Linked DNA regions of Azoarcus sp. KH32C. The protein of the gene in region 1 binds, or shares a complex with, the protein of each later gene. Links are inferred from orthologs where the notes say so. Each region holds a gene or a part of one and is shown in the gene's direction. Other genes may lie near its edges.

Region 1 (9,936 bases):
ATCGTCGCGGCTTATCTGCAGCATCCGGACGCGGTCGACCCGGGGACCACGTCCGTGGCCGCCCTGCTCCTGTGCTATTCGCTCGGCGCGGCGGTCTGGCTAGGGCATGCGACGATCGCCGTCATGCTCGCGGTGGTCACGACCATCCTCCTGTACTTCAAGACCGAGCTTCGCGGCATCGCGACACGCCTCGAAGCGCGCGAATGGGTCTCGATCTTCCAGCTCGGCGTGCTGTCGCTGGTGATCCTCCCCATTCTTCCCAACCGCACCTTCGATCCCTACGACGCGGTCAATCCCCGGCAGGTGTGGTGGATGGTGGTGCTGATTTCCGGACTGAGCCTGGCGGGCTACGGGACTTTGCGGCTGGTCGGCGCACGCTATGGCACGGCGCTGGTTGGCATCGCGGGCGGACTCGCCTCGAGCACGGCGACGACGCTCATCTATGCCCGCAATACCCGCTCGACGCCGGCGGCGACCCCGGTGGCCGCCCTCGTGATCGTGCTCGCCAATCTCGTGATGATGGTCCGGGTGGCGCTGATCGCCGCCGTCGTCGCACCCGGCATGCTCACGACGCTGGTCATCACCATTTCTCCAGCCTTGGCTCTCGGCGCCGTCAGCCTGTTCTGGTACTGGCGGGCGCAGACGGTCGGCAAGACACTGCTGCCCGAAACCCGCAACCCGACCGAACTCCGCGCGGCGCTTACGTTCGGCATGGTGTACGCGCTGGTGCTCTTCGTGTCGGCCTGGCTGCAGGAAATCGCGGGCACCCAGGGTTTTTACGTCCTGGCGCTGGTCTCCGGCCTGACCGATTTGGACGCGATCGCGCTGTCCTCGATGCGTCTGTTCTCGCTCGGCAAACTGCAACTCGATGCCGCGGCGGTTGCTATCGGCCTGGCGATGTTCGCGAACCTCGTCTTCAAGACGGGTATTGCCGTGTCGGTCGGCGGACGCAAGCTCGGCCTCCAGATTCTCTGGGGCATGGGCGCCGTCGGCATTGGCCTGCTGATGAGCATCGGGTGGCATGCCATACAAGCCTCAGGCCTATAATTACCTTGCCCTTACCGGACACCTTTCCCGCTTCAGACAACCCATCAAGGGGTGCCATGGCCACTGCTTCGATTCGCCCGGCTGCGGTTGCCGGCTATTTCTATCCGGACGACCCGCGCGTCCTGCAGATGCAGATTTCCGAGATGCTTTCGACGGCCGTTCCGCTGGAGGTCGTCCACGCGCCGAAGGCGCTGGTCGTGCCGCATGCGGGTTACGTCTATTCGGGGCCGGTCGCGGCCTCCGGCTATGCCTGCGCGACAGAGCTGCGCCAGCGGGTTCGGAAAGTCGTGATGCTCGGCCCCGCCCACCGTGCCGAAGTTCGCGGCTTCGCGCTGCCCGCCTCGCAATCCTTCGCGACGCCTCTCGGCATGGTCAAGCTCCACCATTCGGACTGGCAGGCACTGCAAGCACGCCCGGACGTCGTCGTCGACGACCGGCCGCACGAGTTCGAACACTGCCTGGAGGTCCAGCTCCCCTTCCTGCAGACGGTCCTGGATGCCTTCGAAATCGTTCCCATACTGGTCGGCGGCGCTACCGGTGAACAGGTTGCGGATTTGCTCGGCCAATTGTGGGGAGGTCCCGAGACGCTGATCCTGATCAGTTCCGACCTCTCGCACTATCACACCTACGATCAGGCTCGGAGCACCGACCGCCACGCGGTCGACCAGGTGCTGCGCATGAAGCCGGTGCTGGACCACCAACAGGCCTGCGGCGCCACGCCGATCAACGGCCTGATCCGGGCGGCCGCCGCACGCGGCCTCGAACCTCACTTGCTGGATCTGCGTAATTCCGGCGATACCGCTGGAGACCGCTCCCGCGTCGTCGGCTATGCCAGCATCGCTTTCACCGAGTCCGCCGCTCATGCCGCTGCCGCCCGACATTGAACTCGGCCCGATCCTGCTCGCCCGAGCACGGCAGGCCATCCACCACGAAGTCGCCGGTGACGCCGCCCCGGCGGACGACGAACGCCTCGCCGACCGGGGCGCAAGCTTCGTCACGCTGACACGGAGCGGTGACCTGCGCGGCTGCATCGGCAGCGTGCGGGCGCAACGATCGCTTGCCGACGATGTCGTAGACAATGCGATCGGGGCTGCAACCCGCGACCCGCGTTTTCCGCCGCTCGAACACAAGGAACTGGACAATCTCCGCGTCGAAGTGTCGCTGCTGTCCGAACCCAGTTTTCTGGAATTTGCCGACGAAGACGAGCTCGTGGCGCTTCTGCGACCCAACATCGACGGCGTACTGCTGTTCGCCGGGTGTCGCAGCGCGACCTTCCTGCCGCAGGTGTGGGAGCAGCTACGCGATCCGAAAATATTCCTGGCAGCCCTGAAGCAGAAGGCCGGCCTTGCGCCCGACCGCCCCGCAAACAATCTGATGGCTGCCACTTACACAGTGCGCAAGTGGAAGGAGTCGCCGTCATGAACTACCCCGGGCGCTACTGGCACAAGCTGGACGATGGCCGCATCCAGTGCGATCTGTGTCCGCGATTCTGCAAGCTGCACGCTGACCAGCGCGGCGCGTGTTTCGTGCGCATGCGCGAAGGCGAGGCGATGGTCCTCACAACCTATGGCCGCAGTTCCGGTTTCTGCATCGATCCGATCGAGAAGAAGCCGCTGAACCACTTCTACCCCGGTACCAGCGTGCTCTCCTTCGGCACCGCCGGCTGCAATCTGGCCTGCAAGTTCTGCCAGAACTGGGACATTTCCAAGTCGCGCGACATGGACAGGCTGATGGATTCGGCCTCGCCCGACGAAATCGCCCGCACGGCCGTCGACTGGGGCTGCCGCAGCGTCGCCTTCACCTACAACGATCCCGTGATCTTTGCGGAATACGCAATCGATGCCGCTCAGGCCGCACATGTCCACGGCCTCAAGGCCGTGGCTGTGACCGCGGGCTACATCACCGAGACCGCGCGGGCGGACTTCTACGCCCACATGGACGCCGCAAACGTCGACCTGAAGGGCTTCACCGACGATTTCTACGTCCGCACCTGCGGTGCCCACCTTCAACCTGTCCTCGACACGCTTACGTGGCTGGTCCATGAATCCGATGTTTGGGTGGAGATCACGACCCTGCTGATCCCAGGACTGAACGACTCGGACAAGGAGTTGAACGAACTTTCGCACTGGGTCGCAACCGAGTTGGGCACCGAAGTGCCACTGCATTTCACAGCCTTCCATCCGGACTTCAAGCTCACCGAGATCCCGCATACGCCTGCGGCGACGCTTACCCGCGCACGCCGCATCGCGCTCGAACATGGACTGAAGTACGTCTATACCGGCAACGTCCATGACACCGACGGCGGGACCACGTATTGCCCCGGCTGCGGCAAGGCCGTCATCGAACGCGACTGGTACGAGATCCTCGACTACGCGCTGGACGACGACGGCGCTTGTCGAGCTTGCGGTACCCGGCTGCCCGGCCGCTACGAGCACTTTTCCGCGCCCTTCGGTTCCCGACGCATTCCGGTTAGCATCCATCGGCAGCGATCTTCGGCGCATAGCTGACGCTGCTCTGAAGCCGCCCTTTCACCCGGACAAGAACAACGTGAAACTGCGCACCACCGACATCAGCATCCCGTACGAGCAACTCTGGCTCAACGGGGAGCTCGCTCATTCGCCGGAGGTTCGCGGATTGGTTGCGATCCTGCGTCCGGCAGGCAGCCCCTTCGTTCACTCGCGCGAATTGCAGGTCGCGCATGTATTGCAGGAAGCCGGCTTCGCGACCCTGCTGATCAATTTGCTGACCAGCTACGAAGAATCTCGCGATCCGGACGCGCGTTTCAACGTCCCGCAGCTCGCGAACCGGGTTCTGGCGATCGGCGAATGGTGCCTCCACCAGCCCCCGCTCGCGGGTCTCGCTATCGGACTCGTCGCGTCGGGCACGGCCAGCGGGGCTGCAATCCGCGCCGGCTGGAAGGCGCCCGAGCGATTCGCCGCGATCGTCTGCCGCGCCGGCCGCCCTGATCTCGCAGGGCTGACCCCGCTCAACGCGCTGACGATCCCGATCCGGATGATCGTCGGCAGCGCCGACCCTCACATCGGAATGATCCGTCAGGCCTACGAGCATCTGCGCGGCGCGCATGATTGGCAAAACGTGGATGGAGTCGGCGAGCAGTTCGACGAAACCGGCCCGCTGGAACGTTTTGCCGCGCTCGCGGCCGAATGGCTAGCGGCAAAGCTCCCGATGCCTCTGCCGGACGCCACCGTCGGCGACGACCAGCGGCCGGTGGGCGGTGCTGGAGCTTCGACGACCGCCACTGCACTGCCGGGCGAAGACGCGGACGCCGATCGCCTATAATCCGCCCCCTTGAGCAACCCCTGAATCCGCGGTCCGCGCCGCGTCATGCCGATGTCCCGTGCACTCGATCCGCTGTTGCCGCAGCTTGCGGCCCTTGCCTTTCCCAAGCCCGGCGTACGCCTCGACCTGCCGCCGCTCGCCGGCTCGGCCGACGCACTGGCCATCGCACAACTCGCCTCGCGCGGCCGCACCCTGCTCCTCGTCACCGCGAATCCGCCCGACGCCCAACGGCTGCAGGACGAGATTGCCTGGCTCGCGCCCGGGTTGCGCACCCATCTCCTGCCGGACTGGGAAACGCTGCCTTACGAGACATTCTCGCCGCACCAGGACCTGATCTCCGAGCGCCTCTCGACGCTCTATGCCGTCGGTCGCGGCGAGGCGGACGTCGTGCTCGTGCCGGCCTCGACGGCCCTCTACCGGATGGCGCCGCCCTCCTTCCTCGCGGCCTACACCTTCTTCGTCAAGCAGCGCGAGAAGCTCGACGTCGAACAGCTGCGCAACCAGATGGCGGTCGCGGGCTACACGCACGTCACCCAGGTCGTGAGTCCCGGCGAGTTCTCGGTCCGCGGCGGCCTTGTCGACCTCTACCCGATGGGCGCCACGCTGCCCTTCCGCATCGACCTCTTCGACGACGAAGTCGAAAGCATCAAGACCTTCGACCCGGATACGCAGCGCACCGTCTATCCGGTGACTGAAATCCGCATGCTGCCGGCGCGCGAATTCCCGATGGACGACGCCGGCCGCACGCGCTTTCGCAGCCGCTTCCGCGAAACCTTCGAAGGCGACCCGTCGCGCGTGTCGCTCTACAAGGACGTCTCCAACGGCATCGCGCCCGCGGGCGTGGAGTACTACCTGCCGCTTTTCTTCGAAGAGACGGCGACCCTCTTCGACTATCTGCCGAAGGACGCGGTCGTCGTCCTGCACCGCGACGTACCCGCCGCGATCGAGGAATTCTGGCGCGACACGCGCTCGCGCCACGACTTCCTGAAGGGGGACCGCAGCCGTCCCGTGCTGCCGCCGGACGTCCTCTTCCTCGGCCAGGAATCGTTCTATGAGGCGCTCAAGAGCCATCCGCGCATCCACATCGGAGCTGCCGCGGCGAGCGATTCCGATGCCATCGCGCAGCCGCTGCCGCCGCTTGCCGTCGAACGCAAGGCAACCGATCCCCTGCACGGCCTGAAGGACTTCCTCGCGGGCGACTGGGCTCGCGCGGGCGGCCGCGTCCTCGTGCTGGCCGACGCTCCGGGCCGGCGCGAGACGATGTCGGAGTTCTTCACCGAGTACGGTCTCAAGCCCGCTGCGAGCGCGGACTTCGCCGGTTTCCTGGAGTCGTCCGAGCCCCTCGCCCTCGGCGTCGGTCCGCTCGTCGGCGGCTTCATGCTGCCGGATGCCAAGATCGCGATCGTCACGGAGTCCGAGCTCTACGCCGCCACCGCCCGCACTCGCGCACGCCGGGACACGCGCAAGGCCGCGACGATGGAAGGCTGGCTGCGCGATCTCTCCGAGCTCAAGCCCGGCGACCCGGTCGTGCACGTCTCGCACGGCATCGGCCGCTACATCGGCTTGATCCACATGGACCTCGGCGAAGGCCAGACCGAGTTCCTGCATCTCGAATACGCCAATGGCGACAAACTCTACGTCCCCGTCGCCCAGCTCCACGTCATCACCCGCTACGCGGGCGCCGACCCGGAAGCCGTCGAACTGCACCGCCTCGGCTCCGGCCAATGGGAAAAGGCCAAGAAGAAGGCCGCGATGCAGGTCCGCGACACTGCCGCCGAGCTCCTCGCCCTGTACGCCCAACGCGCCGCCCGCCCCGGCCACCGCTTCGACTTCAAACAGCACGACCTCGACGCCTTCGCGGAAGGCTTCGGCTTCGAGACCACGCCCGACCAGCAAGGCGCGATCGACGCCGTGATCGCCGACATGAAATCCGGCCGGCCAATGGATCGGCTCGTCTGCGGCGATGTCGGTTTCGGCAAGACCGAAGTCGCGCTGCGCGCCGCCTTCATCGCCGTCGCGGACGGCAAGCAGGTCGTCGTGCTCACCCCCACGACGCTGCTCGCCGAGCAGCACTACCAGACCTTCGCCGACCGCTTCGCCGACTTCCCGATCCGCATCGCCGAGCTCTCGCGCTTCAAGAGCGCCAAGGAACAGACCGAGGCCCTCAAGCAGCTCGCCGAAGGCAAGGTCGACATCATCATCGGCACGCACCGCCTGCTGCAGAAGGACGTCCAATTCAAACGCCTGGGCCTCGTCATCATCGACGAGGAACACCGTTTCGGCGTGCGTCAGAAGGAAGCGCTGAAGTCGCTGCGCAGCGAAATCGACATCCTGACCCTCACCGCGACGCCGATCCCGCGCACGCTCGGCCTCGCCCTCGAAGGGCTGCGCGAGTTCTCGGTCATCGCCACGGCCCCGCAGAAGCGCCTCGCGATCAAGACCTTCGTGCAACGCTGGAGCAAGGGCATCGTCCGCGAAGCCGTGCTGCGCGAATTCAAGCGCGGCGGACAGGTGTATTTCCTGCACAACGAAGTCGAAACGATCGAAAACATCCGCAACGACCTCACGGAGCTGCTTCCCGAGGCCCGCATCGTCGTCGGCCACGGCCAGCTCCCCGAGCGCGAACTCGAACGCGTGATGCGCGACTTCACGCAACAGCGCGCCAACCTGCTGCTCTGCACGACGATCATCGAAACCGGCATCAACATCCCGACCGCCAACACGATCATCATCAACCGCGCCGACCGCTTCGGCCTCGCGCAGTTGCACCAGCTCCGCGGGCGCGTTGGCCGCAGCCACCACCAGGCCTACGCCTACCTGCTCACCGACTCCCACGCCAAGCCCACGGCCCTGGCTCAGAAACGCCTCGAAGCGATCACGATGATGGAAGAGCTCGGCTCGGGCTTCTACCTCGCGATGCACGACCTCGAAATCCGCGGTGCCGGCGAAGTGCTCGGCGAAAACCAATCCGGCGAGATCCAGCAGGTCGGCTTCAGCCTCTACACTGAGATGCTCAAGCGCGCGGTCCGCGACTTGCAGGCCGGCAAGGAGCCCGACCTCAGCCAGCCGCTCGAAGTCGTCTCCGAGATCAACCTGCACACCCCGGCGCTACTGCCGAATGACTACTGCCCCGATGTGCAGGAACGCCTCACGCTCTACAAACGCCTCGCGAACTGCGACTCCGACGACGACCTGCGTGCGCTGCAGGAAGAGCTCATCGACCGCTTCGGCGAACTGCCGCAGCAGACCCAGGCCCTCATCGAATCCCACCGCCTGCGCCTGATCGTCAAACCGTTCGGCGTCGCGAAGCTCGACGCCAGCGAGTCGCAAATCACGATCCAGTTCGGCCCCAACCCACCGATCGATCCGACCAAGGTTATCTTCCTGATCCAGAAGGACAAGAACACCAAGATGGCCGGTCCCGACCGCCTGATCCGAAAGGCCAGCCAGCCGAACATCAAGCTGCGCGTCCAAGGCGTGAAGGAGTTGCTGCTCTCGGTCAAAGCCTGATCGTCGCAGATTGCATCGTCGCGACGCTCAGCGCGTCACGACATCGCGTTGCAGCAGATCCGCCGGGCGCGCCACGTCGCCCTGGCGGTAGTCGCAGACCCCCTGCGGAAAGATCTGCTCCAGGCGCGCACGGTAGGGGTGCATGTCGACCGGCGCATAGACTCCCGAGTCGATGGCTTCGGCAACCGGCTGCAGCGCGCACTTGAAACGGTCGCCGGCAATCGATTCGCCTGCCACCATGCGCGAATTGGCGAACATCGGATAGACGCGCGTACAGGCGCCGGCGAGATGCCCGTTCCAGTCGCCGTCCCAGACGTGCTCGCCGCTCGCCATCACCTTGCCCTCGCGGTCGAAGCAACGGTCGCTCGCCGACGACGGCCGCAGTTCCGCCCAGCTTCGCTCCGGTTCCGCCTGCTTCGCGCGCCACCAGCTGTCGATCGCAGCGAAGGCTTCCGGGGTGGGATCGTAGTGGCTGTCGCTGACCCAGATCGACTGGTTTCCAACGCTTCCGCCCGCGGCCAGGATCCGCTCGCGCGTGGAGAATGATGCCGATTCGTGGTGCATGTCCAGATCCGGCTCGAGGTAATGGCGGACGTCGATCACCGGCATGTCGAGCTGCCCCAGGAACACCTGCCCCGACCGGTAGGCCGCTTCCATCGCAAGCCGGTCGCCTTCGAAGCGCGGCGCAGCCGCCACGCCGGCGAGATTCATGTTGTGCGCGCTCCACGGCGAGAAATCGCGCAGATCGCTGCCGCCTCCGTCGACCAGCCAGAAGCGTTCGGGCTGCATTTCGGATGGGGCTTTCCAGCTGCCGACGCGCGCGTTGAGGCGGAGGAACTGCTCAGGCCCGATCCGTCCCGCCTGCAGGGCACGCAAGCCGTACTGCACCCCGACGTTGTCCCAGGGCACGCGAGCGTAGCCCTGCTTGTCGGTGCCGAAGAACTGCTTCAGGTCTTCGTAATAGCTCCACAGGCCTTGCTTGAAGACCGACTCGGAAAGGCGGTTCTCAAAGTTCGTGAATAGCGGATTCAGCACCAGCGGAGTCAGGCCGCGCCACGCAACGGCGCATTCGGTCTGCCCCTCGAGCGAAGGCCGCCACTCGCCGCGCGCGAGGTACGAAAGCCGGGTCGTCGCCTGGATCTTGAAGACGCCGCCGGACGCCGAGTAATCGTTGTTCGCGTTGAGGCCCTCGATAATGCTGCGGTTCTCGGCGCGTGCCCATTGCGCGTTCCCGCCGTCGGTAACGTCGAAGTAGTACTCGAGCAACTCGCAGTCGAAGATCGGGACGGTCTGCGTGATCATGTCCGGGTAGGCGTACTGCGCGACGCCGGCGTCGAGCAGACCGGGATGATTCTGCGCGAGCAGGTACTGCTGGATCGCCCCACCCGACCCCCCGACGCCGACCGTGTATTCCGGCTCGCCATACAGCGCTGCGAACTGCCGCTTCACGCGCAGCGCCGTGTCCTCGATCAACCACATGTTGTAGTGATTGGCCGTGGTCGTGCCGGTCGAGGCGATGACGGCGTAGCCTTGCGCGAGCTGTTTTTCGCGGTCCGCGATGACGCGCTTCAGGTTGGCCCGGCCCTGCCGGTGCCCGATCCCGACGCCGCCATAGAACTGGTAGATCAGGCGTCCATTCCAGCGATCCGCTGTCGGCGTCGCGAGCGATTCGTGTGCGCCGCGCAGCGCGACGAGCACGTAGATGAAGCGGTTGATCGTCCCCATCTCGACGCGGACCACGAAGGGGATGCGCACCCCATTGACGGTGATGCGCTCGGCGTCGCGCACCTTGTCGTTCCATCGTGAAAAACGATCCTTTCCGCGCGGCTTGTAGTAGTACCAGGCCTTCGTCGGCGCGAGGCAGTCCTTGCTGTAGCCGTGCGCCTCCGGCAATTCCTTCTCGCGATCGGCCTCCTGGTCGACCCGCGTGCCGATGCCCGCCAAGTTGTCGACCAGCGGCTGCCCGAGCCCGGAGGCCTCGGTGTCGCAGATGAAGGGATATTGTTTCGGCCCCGCAAACAGCGCCTCATCAGGCCCGACTTCGCCCACGCGGATTGGAAAGCGGAAGGTTTCGGCCGG
Region 2 (9,247 bases), 1.3 Mb from region 1 along the record:
GTCAGCTCGCCGTACTCGATGATCTCCTTCACGTGCAGGATGCCGATCGCGAACAGCTCGCCGCCCAGCATGAAGGTCACGTACTGCACCGGCACGTCGATCACCGGCTCCACTGCGGTCTCCAGCCTTGCGCCCATCGTCGCGGCTCCTCAGAAATTCACGAAATCGAGATCCAGATCGCCGAAGGCCGGCTGGGAGGCGCCCGCCGGCGTCGAGCGCGCTCGCCGAACCGGCTTCGTCGCCGGCTGCACGCTCTCCGACGCGCTCGCCGCCCCCCTCACCACCACTCCCGTCTCGACCTTGAAGAAGGCCATCGTCCGCTCCAGCTTGGCTGCCTGCCCGCTCATCTGTTCGGCCGTCGCGGCGAGCGCCTCGGTGGCCGCGGCGTTCTGCTGCGTGATCTGGTTGAGCTGCGTCATCGCGGTGTTGATCTGCGCGACCCCCGCCGACTGCTCTTCCGACGCGACGGCGATCTCCTGCACGAGGTCCGAGGTCTTGCGGATCTTCGGCACCATCGCGTCGAGGAAGCCGCCCGCCTGCTCCGCGAGCCCGACGCTGCCCTTCGCGACTTCGCCGATCTCGCGCGCCGCGACCTGGCTGCGTTCGGCGAGCTTGCGCACTTCGGTCGCCACCACCGCGAAGCCCTTGCCGTGCTCGCCGGCGCGCGCCGCCTCGATCGCGGCGTTCAATGCCAACAGGTTCGTCTGGTAGGCGATGTCGTCGATGATGCCGATGCGCTCGGCGATGCTCTTCATCGCCGCGACCGTCTCCTTCACCGCCGCGCCGCCTTCGACCGCCTCGGCCGAGGACTTCGCCGCCATGCCGTCGGTGATCTTTGCGTTCTCGGCGTTGTGGCTGATCGACGAGGACATCTGCTCGATCGACGCGCCCGTCTCCTCGACGCTCGCCGCCTGCTCGCTCGTCGCCTGCGACAAGCCCTGCGCCGTCCGCGTCACCTGCCCGGCGGCGGCGTTGAGATTGCCCGATGCGCTACGCGCCTCGACAATCACCGCCGAGAACTTCTCCGCCATCCGCCGCACGGCCGCGAGCATACTGCCGCGGTCGTCCGGCGCGACGCGCACGCTCACGCTCACGCCAAGGTCGCCGGCGGCGAGGCGCTCGATCACCGCCTTCGCATACGCGGGCTCGCCGCCCAGTTGCCGCAGCAGCCCCCTGAGGATGAACGCTGCTCCGGCGCCGAAGGCCGCAAGCACGAGCCATGCGACCAGCACGCACTGCTGCAGCGCATCGGCACTTTGCGCGCCGAGCTCCGCGACGGCCGGCAGCGTGCCGGCGACGCGGACCGCCTCCGCAATCCTTGCGACTTCGTAGTATGCGAGGCCCGCCAACGCGGCAAGGCCGAGCACCGCAACGCCCGCGAGGGCATACAGGCGCTGCGTGAGGGTCATTTCCCCGTTCATGGCAGTACGTCTCCGTCAGTGATTTGCAACCGGTCAGCCGATGGCGACCGCCCGTTCCGATGCACTGGGCCGCAGCACGCGCCCGCCGCCCGCCGCGTCCCGCGCCGCCGCCTCCTGCAACAGCGACGGCACATCCAGGATCAAGGCCACCTGGCCGCTGCCGAGGATCGTCGAGCCGCCGATGCCGCGCACCCGGCTGAAGACCTTGCCCAGCGGCTTGATCACGGTCTGGAACTCGTCCATCAGCTCGTCGACGACGAGCCCTGCTTTGTGCGCGCCATAGCGCACGACGACGATGCTTTCGCGATGACCGCCGCAGCCGCCGAGGCCGAAGTGATCGCGCAGCCGCAGGAAGGGCAGGATCTCGCCGCGCAGGTTGATGTAGGTCCGCCCCGTCGCCGCCTGCCGGTCCGCCTCGGAGAGCTCGACGCATTCCAGCACCATGTCGAGCGGCACGACGTAGGCCGCGTCGCCGACGCCGACGAGGAAGCCGTCGATGATCGCGAGCGTCAGCGGCAGCCGGATGCGGATCGTCGTCCCCAGCCCCTCGGTGCTCTCCAGCTCGACCGTGCCACGCAGGGCCTCGATGTTCTGCCGCACCACGTCCATGCCGACGCCGCGGCCCGAAAGATTGCTGACCTGTTCCGCCGTCGAGAATCCCGGCTCGAAGATCAGCTTGTAGATTTCGTGCTCCGTGAGGCTCTGCCCGGGCTGCACCAGTCCGCGCGCGACGGCCTTCGCGAGGATGCGCTCCTTGTTCAGCCCGCCCCCATCGTCGCTCACCTCGATCACGATGCAGCCCGAGTCGTGGTACGCGTTCAGGCGCAGCGTCCCGCGCACCGGCTTGCTGCGCGCGAGGCGGAGCTCGGCCGATTCGATGCCATGGTCGATCGCGTTGCGCACAAGATGCGTCAGCGGATCGGCGATGCCCTCGACGACGCTCTTGTCGAGCTCGGTCTCCGCCCCGGTGATCGCCAGTTCGATGTCCTTGCCGAGCTCCTTCCCGACGTCGCGCACCACGCGCTGGAAGCGGTTGAAGGTCTCGCCGATCTGCACCATGCGCAGGCGCAGCGCGCCGTCACGGATCTCCTCGACGAGGCGCGAGATCAGCGCCGTCGCCTCAAGCATCGCGCCGTCGCTCCGCTGCTGCGCGAGCAGATTCGCGCCCGCACCGGCGATGACGAGCTCGCCGACGAGATTGATCAAGCTGTCGAGCTTATCCGCCGGCACGCGCACCAGCTTGTTGTCCGCAGCCTTGCTCTCGCGGTTGCGCACCTGCTTGTCGAGCGCGCTCTGCACGACCTGCGGCGCCACCACCTGCTGCTCCACGAGCAGCTCGCCGAGCGGCCCTGCCACCGGGCCCGCCGCGAGTGCGGTCTGCCAATCGAGCCCGGCTTCCAGTTCGCGCCGCGTCAGGGCGCCGCTCGCGACGAGGATCTCGCCGAGGCGCAGATCGTCCTCGGGCAGGCGCCGGATCAGCTCGATGTACTCCGACACCTTGCTGCGCGGCGGCAGCACGTGGATCTCCGAATCCTCGCGCACGAACTCGAACACGTTCTCGATCGTTTCCTTGCTCGCGCCAGAATGCAGCTCGATCTCGAAGCCCAGATAGCAGGCTTCCGGGTCCATCGCCGGGCCCTCGGGCATCGCGTCGGACAGCGTCGTAATCGACACGACCTCCCCGACGGTCGCCAGATAGCGGATGAAGGACAGCGGATCCATGCCGTTGCGCAGCACATCGCGGTCGAAGCGCAGGGAGATGTGCCAGTTGTCGGTCGCGACGACATCGCCATCACCGCGTTCCAACGCGCCTCCGCCGGCAGCCTCAACGCCCCCGCGCGACTCGGTGGGCAGCGTCGTCGCCGCGATCGCCGGCTTGCCCAGGAACTCCCGCAGTCTTGCGATCAGGCGCTCGCCGCAGGCCCGGGTCTCCGCGTCCAGCGCCATCGCCGGCACGTGCGCCACGAGCTTGCCGATGTGGTCCCCGCAGGGTAGCAGCAGCGCAATCAGGTCGCCGCAGACCTGGATCTCCCGGGTCCGCAGCTTGTCGAGCACATGCTCCAGCACATGCGTGAATGCGACGATCGGCTCCAGCCCGAAGAGTCCGGCCGAGCCCTTGATCGTGTGCGCGGCGCGAAACATCGCGTGGATGAGCTCGTCATCCGCAGGCGCGCTTTCGAGGCGCAGCAGCGCCTCCTCCATGTCGCGCAACAATTCATCCGCCTCGGCGATGAAGGTGTCCAGAGCCTGATCGAAATTCACGTCTTCGGTCCCCTCAAGGATTGACACAGAGCGTCCAGATCCAGGCGTCAGTTCCGAGACACTCCGCCCTCTGCGGCGCAGTCATCCAGAAGGCTGGCAAGCTGCATCGTCTCCAGCGCGTCCTTCACTACATCGCTGCACCCGGCGACCCGCAGTTCGATCCCGCGCTGTGCGGCCTCGCGCCTCGCCAGGATCAGCAACTGCAGTCCCGCGGTATCCACCTCATTCACCGCCGACATATCCAGATGCACGACCGGGCCGGCGTCCAGCGCCCTCATCAGCAGCCCATGTTGTTCCGCGACGGTGTAGATCGTGAGCTCGCCTTCCGGACGGAAGCCGGCCGGCCGCTCATTCACGGCATCGGATAAAGTTGAGGAGTTCATCGGGTCCGCCTCTCCACTGTCTGCAGGAACTGCCGCGATTCGGTTGCCGATTGCGTATGCCAACGTGGAATGCAGTATCTGCTTTGCGGACTGAGGGGCGAGAGCGTCCAATTACACGCGTGGACTAGGTAATTTCTCACGGGCGCACGAGGCGCGGGCAATCGTCGGCCCGGGCCGCCCGTAAACGAAAAAACCCGGCAACCACGAAGGGCTGCCGGGTCTTACCGAACCGGGTACTACGAGGCGTCGCTTAAAACGGGATATCGTCGTCGAAGTCGCCGAAACCGCCGCCGCTGCTCGGCTGGCTCGGCGCGCGCTGCGCGGGCGCGGCCTGCGGAGCTTGACGTGCCGGAGCCGGGGCCGGCGCGTCATAGCCGCCCTCTGACTGGCGCATCGGCGCATCGCCGCCCGAACGCGAACCCAGCATCTTCATCTCGTCGGCACGGATTTCCGTCGTGTAACGATCCTGGCCGTCCTTGTCCTGCCACTTGCGCGTCTGCAGGCGGCCTTCCACGTACACCTGGCTGCCCTTGCGCAGATATTGCGACGCGATCTCCGCGAGGCGGCCGAAAAACACCACGCGATGCCACTCCGTTGCTTCCTTGCGCTCGCCGCTCGCCTTGTCCTTCCAGGTCTCGGTCGTCGCGATCGTCACGTTGCAGATCGCGTCACCGCTCGGCGCATAACGCGTTTCCGGGTCCCGACCCAGGTTGCCGATCAGGATCACTTTGTTCAGGGAAGCCATCCCTTTCTCCTCGAATACAAATTCAAATTAACGCGCGGCCGCGCTCGCAACGGCACGTCGCACAGGTGGATTCATCGATGTCGCCAGCAGCAGCCAGATCACGGCGAGCAGCCCACAGGCAAAATTCACGGCGCCACTGCCATAGTGTTCAGCAATCCAGCCGCCCATCGCCCCCCCCAGGAACAGCCCGACGGACTGCAGCGTGTTGTAGAGGCCCAGCGCCGTACCCTTCGCATGCGGGGGCGCGACGCGCGAAATCCATGACGGAAGAATAGCTTCGAGCACATTGAACGCAACGAAGAACAACGTCAACCACAAGCCCAGCGCCGGCAGGCTGCGCCCGAAGGCATACAGGCCGGCCTGCACCACTACCAGCAGTCCGACGGCCGTGCTGAAGATGGTCTTCATTCGACCGCCCTTCTCGGCGATGATCACCGCCGGCACCATCAACGCGAACGACAGCACCACCGCCGGCAGATAGACCTTCCAGTGCTCGGGCAGCGGCAGCCCGCCCCCCGCCACCAGCGCCGCGGGCACCAGCACCCACATCGCGGTCTGGATCAGGTGCAGCACGAAGACACCGAAGTTCAGGCGCATCAACTGCCCGTCGCGCAGAACATCCGCGAAGCGCCCGCCGTTCGCGCGCGGCAAGGCCGGCGCCGCCGGCACGACATACAGCACGACACCGATCGCCGCCAAGGCCAGCGCGCCGGTCAGCCAGAAGATCCCGTCCATGCCGATCAGCGAATACAGCACTGGTGCCGCCACCATCGACAACGCAAACACCAGGCCGATGCTCGACCCGATCATCGCCATCACCTTGGTACGATGCTGATCCCGCGTCAGATCCGCCGCCAGCGCCGTCACCGCCGCCGAAATCGCCCCCGCCCCCTGCAACACGCGGCCGACGATGACGATCTGGATGCTCGCCGCAAGCGCCGCGACAACGCTACCCAATGCGAACAGCACGAGTCCGAACACAATCACCGGCTTGCGCCCAAAGCGGTCCGACGCAACCCCGTAGGGCATCTGCAGGAAAGCCTGGGTCAGCCCGTAGGCGCCGATCGCGAGCCCGACCAAGCTCATGTCGTCCCCGCCCGGCAGCTTGTGGGCATGCAACGAAAACACCGGCAGGATCAGGAACAGGCCGAGCATCCGCAGCGCAAAAATGGCTGCCAGGCTCGCGCCGGCTCGCCGCTCGGCAGGTGTCATGGAGTCTTGCTGGGGTCGGGACATGGGAGACGGCAGACGAGACAAAGTGGGGATTCTAACATCCGCCATCGCCGGGTTTGTTTCAGGTCAGTGTTCTCTCGTATAGTTGCATGTTCCCCTCGTCGGCCCAGGTCCATGGACGAAATCCGCATTCGCGGCGCGCGCACTCACAACCTCAAGAACATCAACCTCGACCTGCCGCGCAACCGCCTCACCGTGATCACCGGCCTGTCCGGCTCGGGCAAGTCCTCGCTCGCCTTCGACACCCTCTACGCCGAAGGCCAGCGCCGCTACGTCGAATCGCTGTCGGCCTACGCGCGCCAGTTCCTGCAGCTGATGGAAAAGCCCGACGTCGACCTCATCGAAGGCCTGTCGCCGGCGATCTCGATCGAACAGAAGGCCACCAGCCACAACCCGCGCTCGACCGTCGGCACGGTCACGGAAATCCACGATTACCTGCGCTTGCTCTACGCGCGCGCCGGCACGCCGCACTGCCCGGACCACCCCGACCAGGCGCTCGAAGCGCAGACCGTCTCGCAGATGGTCGACCACATCCTCGCGCTGCCCGAGGACACGCGACTGATGATCCTCGCCCCGGTGGTCTCGCATCGCAAAGGCGAGCAGCACGAGCTCTTCTCCGAATTGCGCGCCCAAGGCTTCGTCCGTGTGCGCGTGGATGGTCAGGTCGGCGAGCTCGACGCCATGCCGCCGCTCGAAAAGGGCCGCCGCCACAGCGTCGAAGTCGTCATCGACCGCCTCAAGGTTCGCGCAGACCAGCGCGGCCGCCTCGCCGAATCCTTCGAGACCGCACTCACCCACGCCGACGGCCGTGCGATCGCCGTCGAAATGGACAGCGGCCACGAACACCTCTTCTCGGCCCGCTTCGCCTGTCCGATCTGCAGCTACTCGCTCGCCGAACTCGAACCGCGCCTCTTCTCGTTCAACAACCCCTCCGGCGCCTGTCCGAAATGCGACGGCCTTGGCCAGGTCGAATTCTTCGACCCCGCCCGCGTCGTCGCCCATCCCGAACTCTCACTCGCCGCCGGCGCCATCCGCGGCTGGGACCGCCGCAACCAGTTCTACTTCCAGATGCTCGCCGGGCTCGCGAGCCACTACGACTTCGACGTCGAAGCGCCGTTCGAGACCCTGTCCGAAGAAGTCCGCCAGGTCGTCCTGCACGGCTCGGGCCGACACAAGATCACCTTCCGTTACCTCTCGGACAACGGCCGCATGGTCCCGAAGGAGCACCCCTTCGAAGGCATCATTCCCAACCTCGAACGCCGCTTCCGCGAAACCGACTCCATCGCGGTACGCGAAGAGCTCGCCAAGTACCGCGCCACCCAGGCCTGCCCCGCCTGCCACGGCACGCGCCTGCGCAGCGAAGCGCGCCACGTGCTCATCGGCGGCCAGTCGCTGCATACCGTCAGCCACATGCCGCTCGGCGAGTGCAAAGCCTTCTTCGACGAACTCAGCCTCAGCGGCCAGCGCGCGCTGGTGGCCGCCAAGATCGTCAAGGAGATCTCCGACCGCCTGAGCTTCCTGATCAACGTCGGCCTCGACTACCTCTCGCTCGACCGCTCCGCCGACACCCTTTCCGGCGGCGAAGCCCAGCGCATTCGCCTCGCCAGCCAGATCGGCTCCGGCCTCACCGGCGTCATGTACGTCCTCGACGAACCCTCGATCGGCCTGCACCAGCGCGACAACGACCGCCTGCTCACGACCCTGCGCCAGCTGCGCGACCTCGGCAACACCGTGATCGTCGTCGAACACGACGAAGACGCCATCCGCTGCGCCGATTACGTCGTGGACATGGGCCCGGGCGCCGGCGTCCATGGCGGCGAAATCGTCGCCCAGGGGACCCCGACCGAGATCATCGCCAACCCGCAATCCCTCACCGGCGCCTACCTCGCCGGCCACGAGGCCATCCAGCCCCCCGTGCGCCGCAGTGCGCCCAACCCGGAACGCCTGTTCCACCTGCGCGGCTGCACCGGCAACAACCTCAAGGATGTCACCCTCGAACTCCCGGTCGGTCTCTTCACCTGCATCACCGGCGTCTCCGGCTCAGGCAAGTCCACGCTGATCAACGACACCCTCTACGCCATCGCCGCACGCCACCTCTATGGCTCCAACATCGAGCCCGCCCCCCACGGCGAGGTCGAAGGGCTGGATCACTTCGACAAGGTCATCAACGTCGACCAAAGCCCCATCGGCCGCACCCCACGCTCCAACCCGGCGACTTACACCGGCCTACTCACTCCGGTGCGCGAACTCTTCGCCGGCGTCCCCGAAGCGCGCGCACGCGGCTACGGCCCCGGCCGCTTCTCGTTCAACGTCAAGGGCGGACGCTGCGAAGCCTGCCAGGGCGACGGCATGATCAAGGTCGAGATGCACTTTCTTCCGGACATGTACGTCCCCTGCGACGTCTGCCACGGCAAACGCTACAACCGCGAAACGCTCGAAATCCGCTACAAGGGCAAGACCATCTACGAGGTCCTCGACATGACCGTCGAGAACGCCCTCGAATTCTTCCGCCCCGTCCCCGGCGTCGCGCGCAAGCTCGAGACCCTGATGGACGTTGGCCTCGGCTACATCCGCCTTGGCCAGAGCGCGACCACCCTCTCGGGCGGCGAAGCCCAACGCGTCAAACTCTCCCTGGAGCTCTCAAAACGCGACACGGGCCGCACCCTCTATATCCTCGACGAACCCACCACCGGCCTGCACTTCCGCGACATCGAACTGCTGCTCGGCGTCCTGAATCGCCTGCGCGACCACGGCAACACCATCGTCGTCATCGAGCACAACCTTGATGTGATCAAGACCGCCGACTGGGTCATCGACCTCGGCCCGGAAGGTGGTCACCGCGGCGGCCAGATCCTCTGCACCGGCGCTCCCGAAGCGATCGCGGGCCACCCGGCCAGCCATACCGGCCGCTACCTGAGGAAACTCCTCCCTGCGACCGCCCCCGCGTGACGGCGCCAAGACAGTTCGCTCGCTCAGTCTGCTTTCAGCGCTTACAATTTGATCAGCACCAGTCCTCGCTTGCCCCGGCTCCCCCAGTTGAGAATCGCGGCCGAAAGCATTAAGGAGACCGCCATGCCCGAAGTCCCGAACGACCCTCAAAGCATCTTCCTCGACCGCATCGAACGGCGGGTGAAGATCCTCAAGACGCTTCTCGACGCAGCTCTGGGCGTCTACCTTCCCGCCGAAGACCAGCAACGGCGACG

The links.
Region 2: the proteins of mfd (region 1) and uvrA are in contact, whole or in part, in a crystal structure (PDB 4DFC), measured with the Escherichia coli proteins. The link is inferred for Azoarcus sp. KH32C from one-to-one orthologs.

What each region holds. Positions count from the first base shown.
Region 1 is NC_020516.1:3,124,653-3,134,588, forward strand. What follows is about bases 4,031-8,057. They hold mfd (transcription-repair coupling factor), read left to right. Parts: upstream 4,031-4,398; coding sequence 4,399-7,857; downstream 7,858-8,057. Other genes in these bases: AZKH_RS13685 (phosphoribosyltransferase), read left to right, coding at 4,031-4,347; AZKH_RS13695 (DUF6351 family protein), read right to left, coding at 7,885-8,057. In the rest of the region: AZKH_RS13665 (MgtC/SapB family protein), read left to right, coding at 1-1,047; amrB (AmmeMemoRadiSam system protein B), read left to right, coding at 1,104-1,931; amrA (AmmeMemoRadiSam system protein A), read left to right, coding at 1,909-2,469; amrS (AmmeMemoRadiSam system radical SAM enzyme), read left to right, coding at 2,466-3,554; more of AZKH_RS13685, read left to right, coding at 3,595-4,030; more of AZKH_RS13695, read right to left, coding at 8,058-9,936. UniProt on the Escherichia coli protein: Couples transcription and DNA repair by recognizing RNA polymerase (RNAP) stalled at DNA lesions. Mediates ATP-dependent release of RNAP and its truncated transcript from the DNA, and recruitment of nucleotide excision repair machinery to the damaged site.
Region 2 is NC_020516.1:4,397,693-4,406,939, forward strand. What follows is about bases 5,856-9,193. They hold uvrA (excinuclease ABC subunit UvrA), read left to right. Parts: upstream 5,856-6,158; coding sequence 6,159-8,993; downstream 8,994-9,193. Other genes in these bases: AZKH_RS19675 (MFS transporter), read right to left, coding at 5,856-6,023; AZKH_RS19685 (hypothetical protein), read left to right, coding at 9,117-9,193. In the rest of the region: AZKH_RS19650 (chemotaxis protein CheW), read right to left, coding at 1-137; AZKH_RS19655 (methyl-accepting chemotaxis protein), read right to left, coding at 150-1,421; AZKH_RS19660 (chemotaxis protein CheA), read right to left, coding at 1,455-3,683; AZKH_RS19665 (lipid asymmetry maintenance protein MlaB), read right to left, coding at 3,731-4,066; ssb (single-stranded DNA-binding protein), read right to left, coding at 4,317-4,811; more of AZKH_RS19675, read right to left, coding at 4,839-5,855; more of AZKH_RS19685, read left to right, coding at 9,194-9,247. UniProt on the Escherichia coli protein: The UvrABC repair system catalyzes the recognition and processing of DNA lesions. UvrA is an ATPase and a DNA-binding protein. A damage recognition complex composed of 2 UvrA and 2 UvrB subunits scans DNA for abnormalities.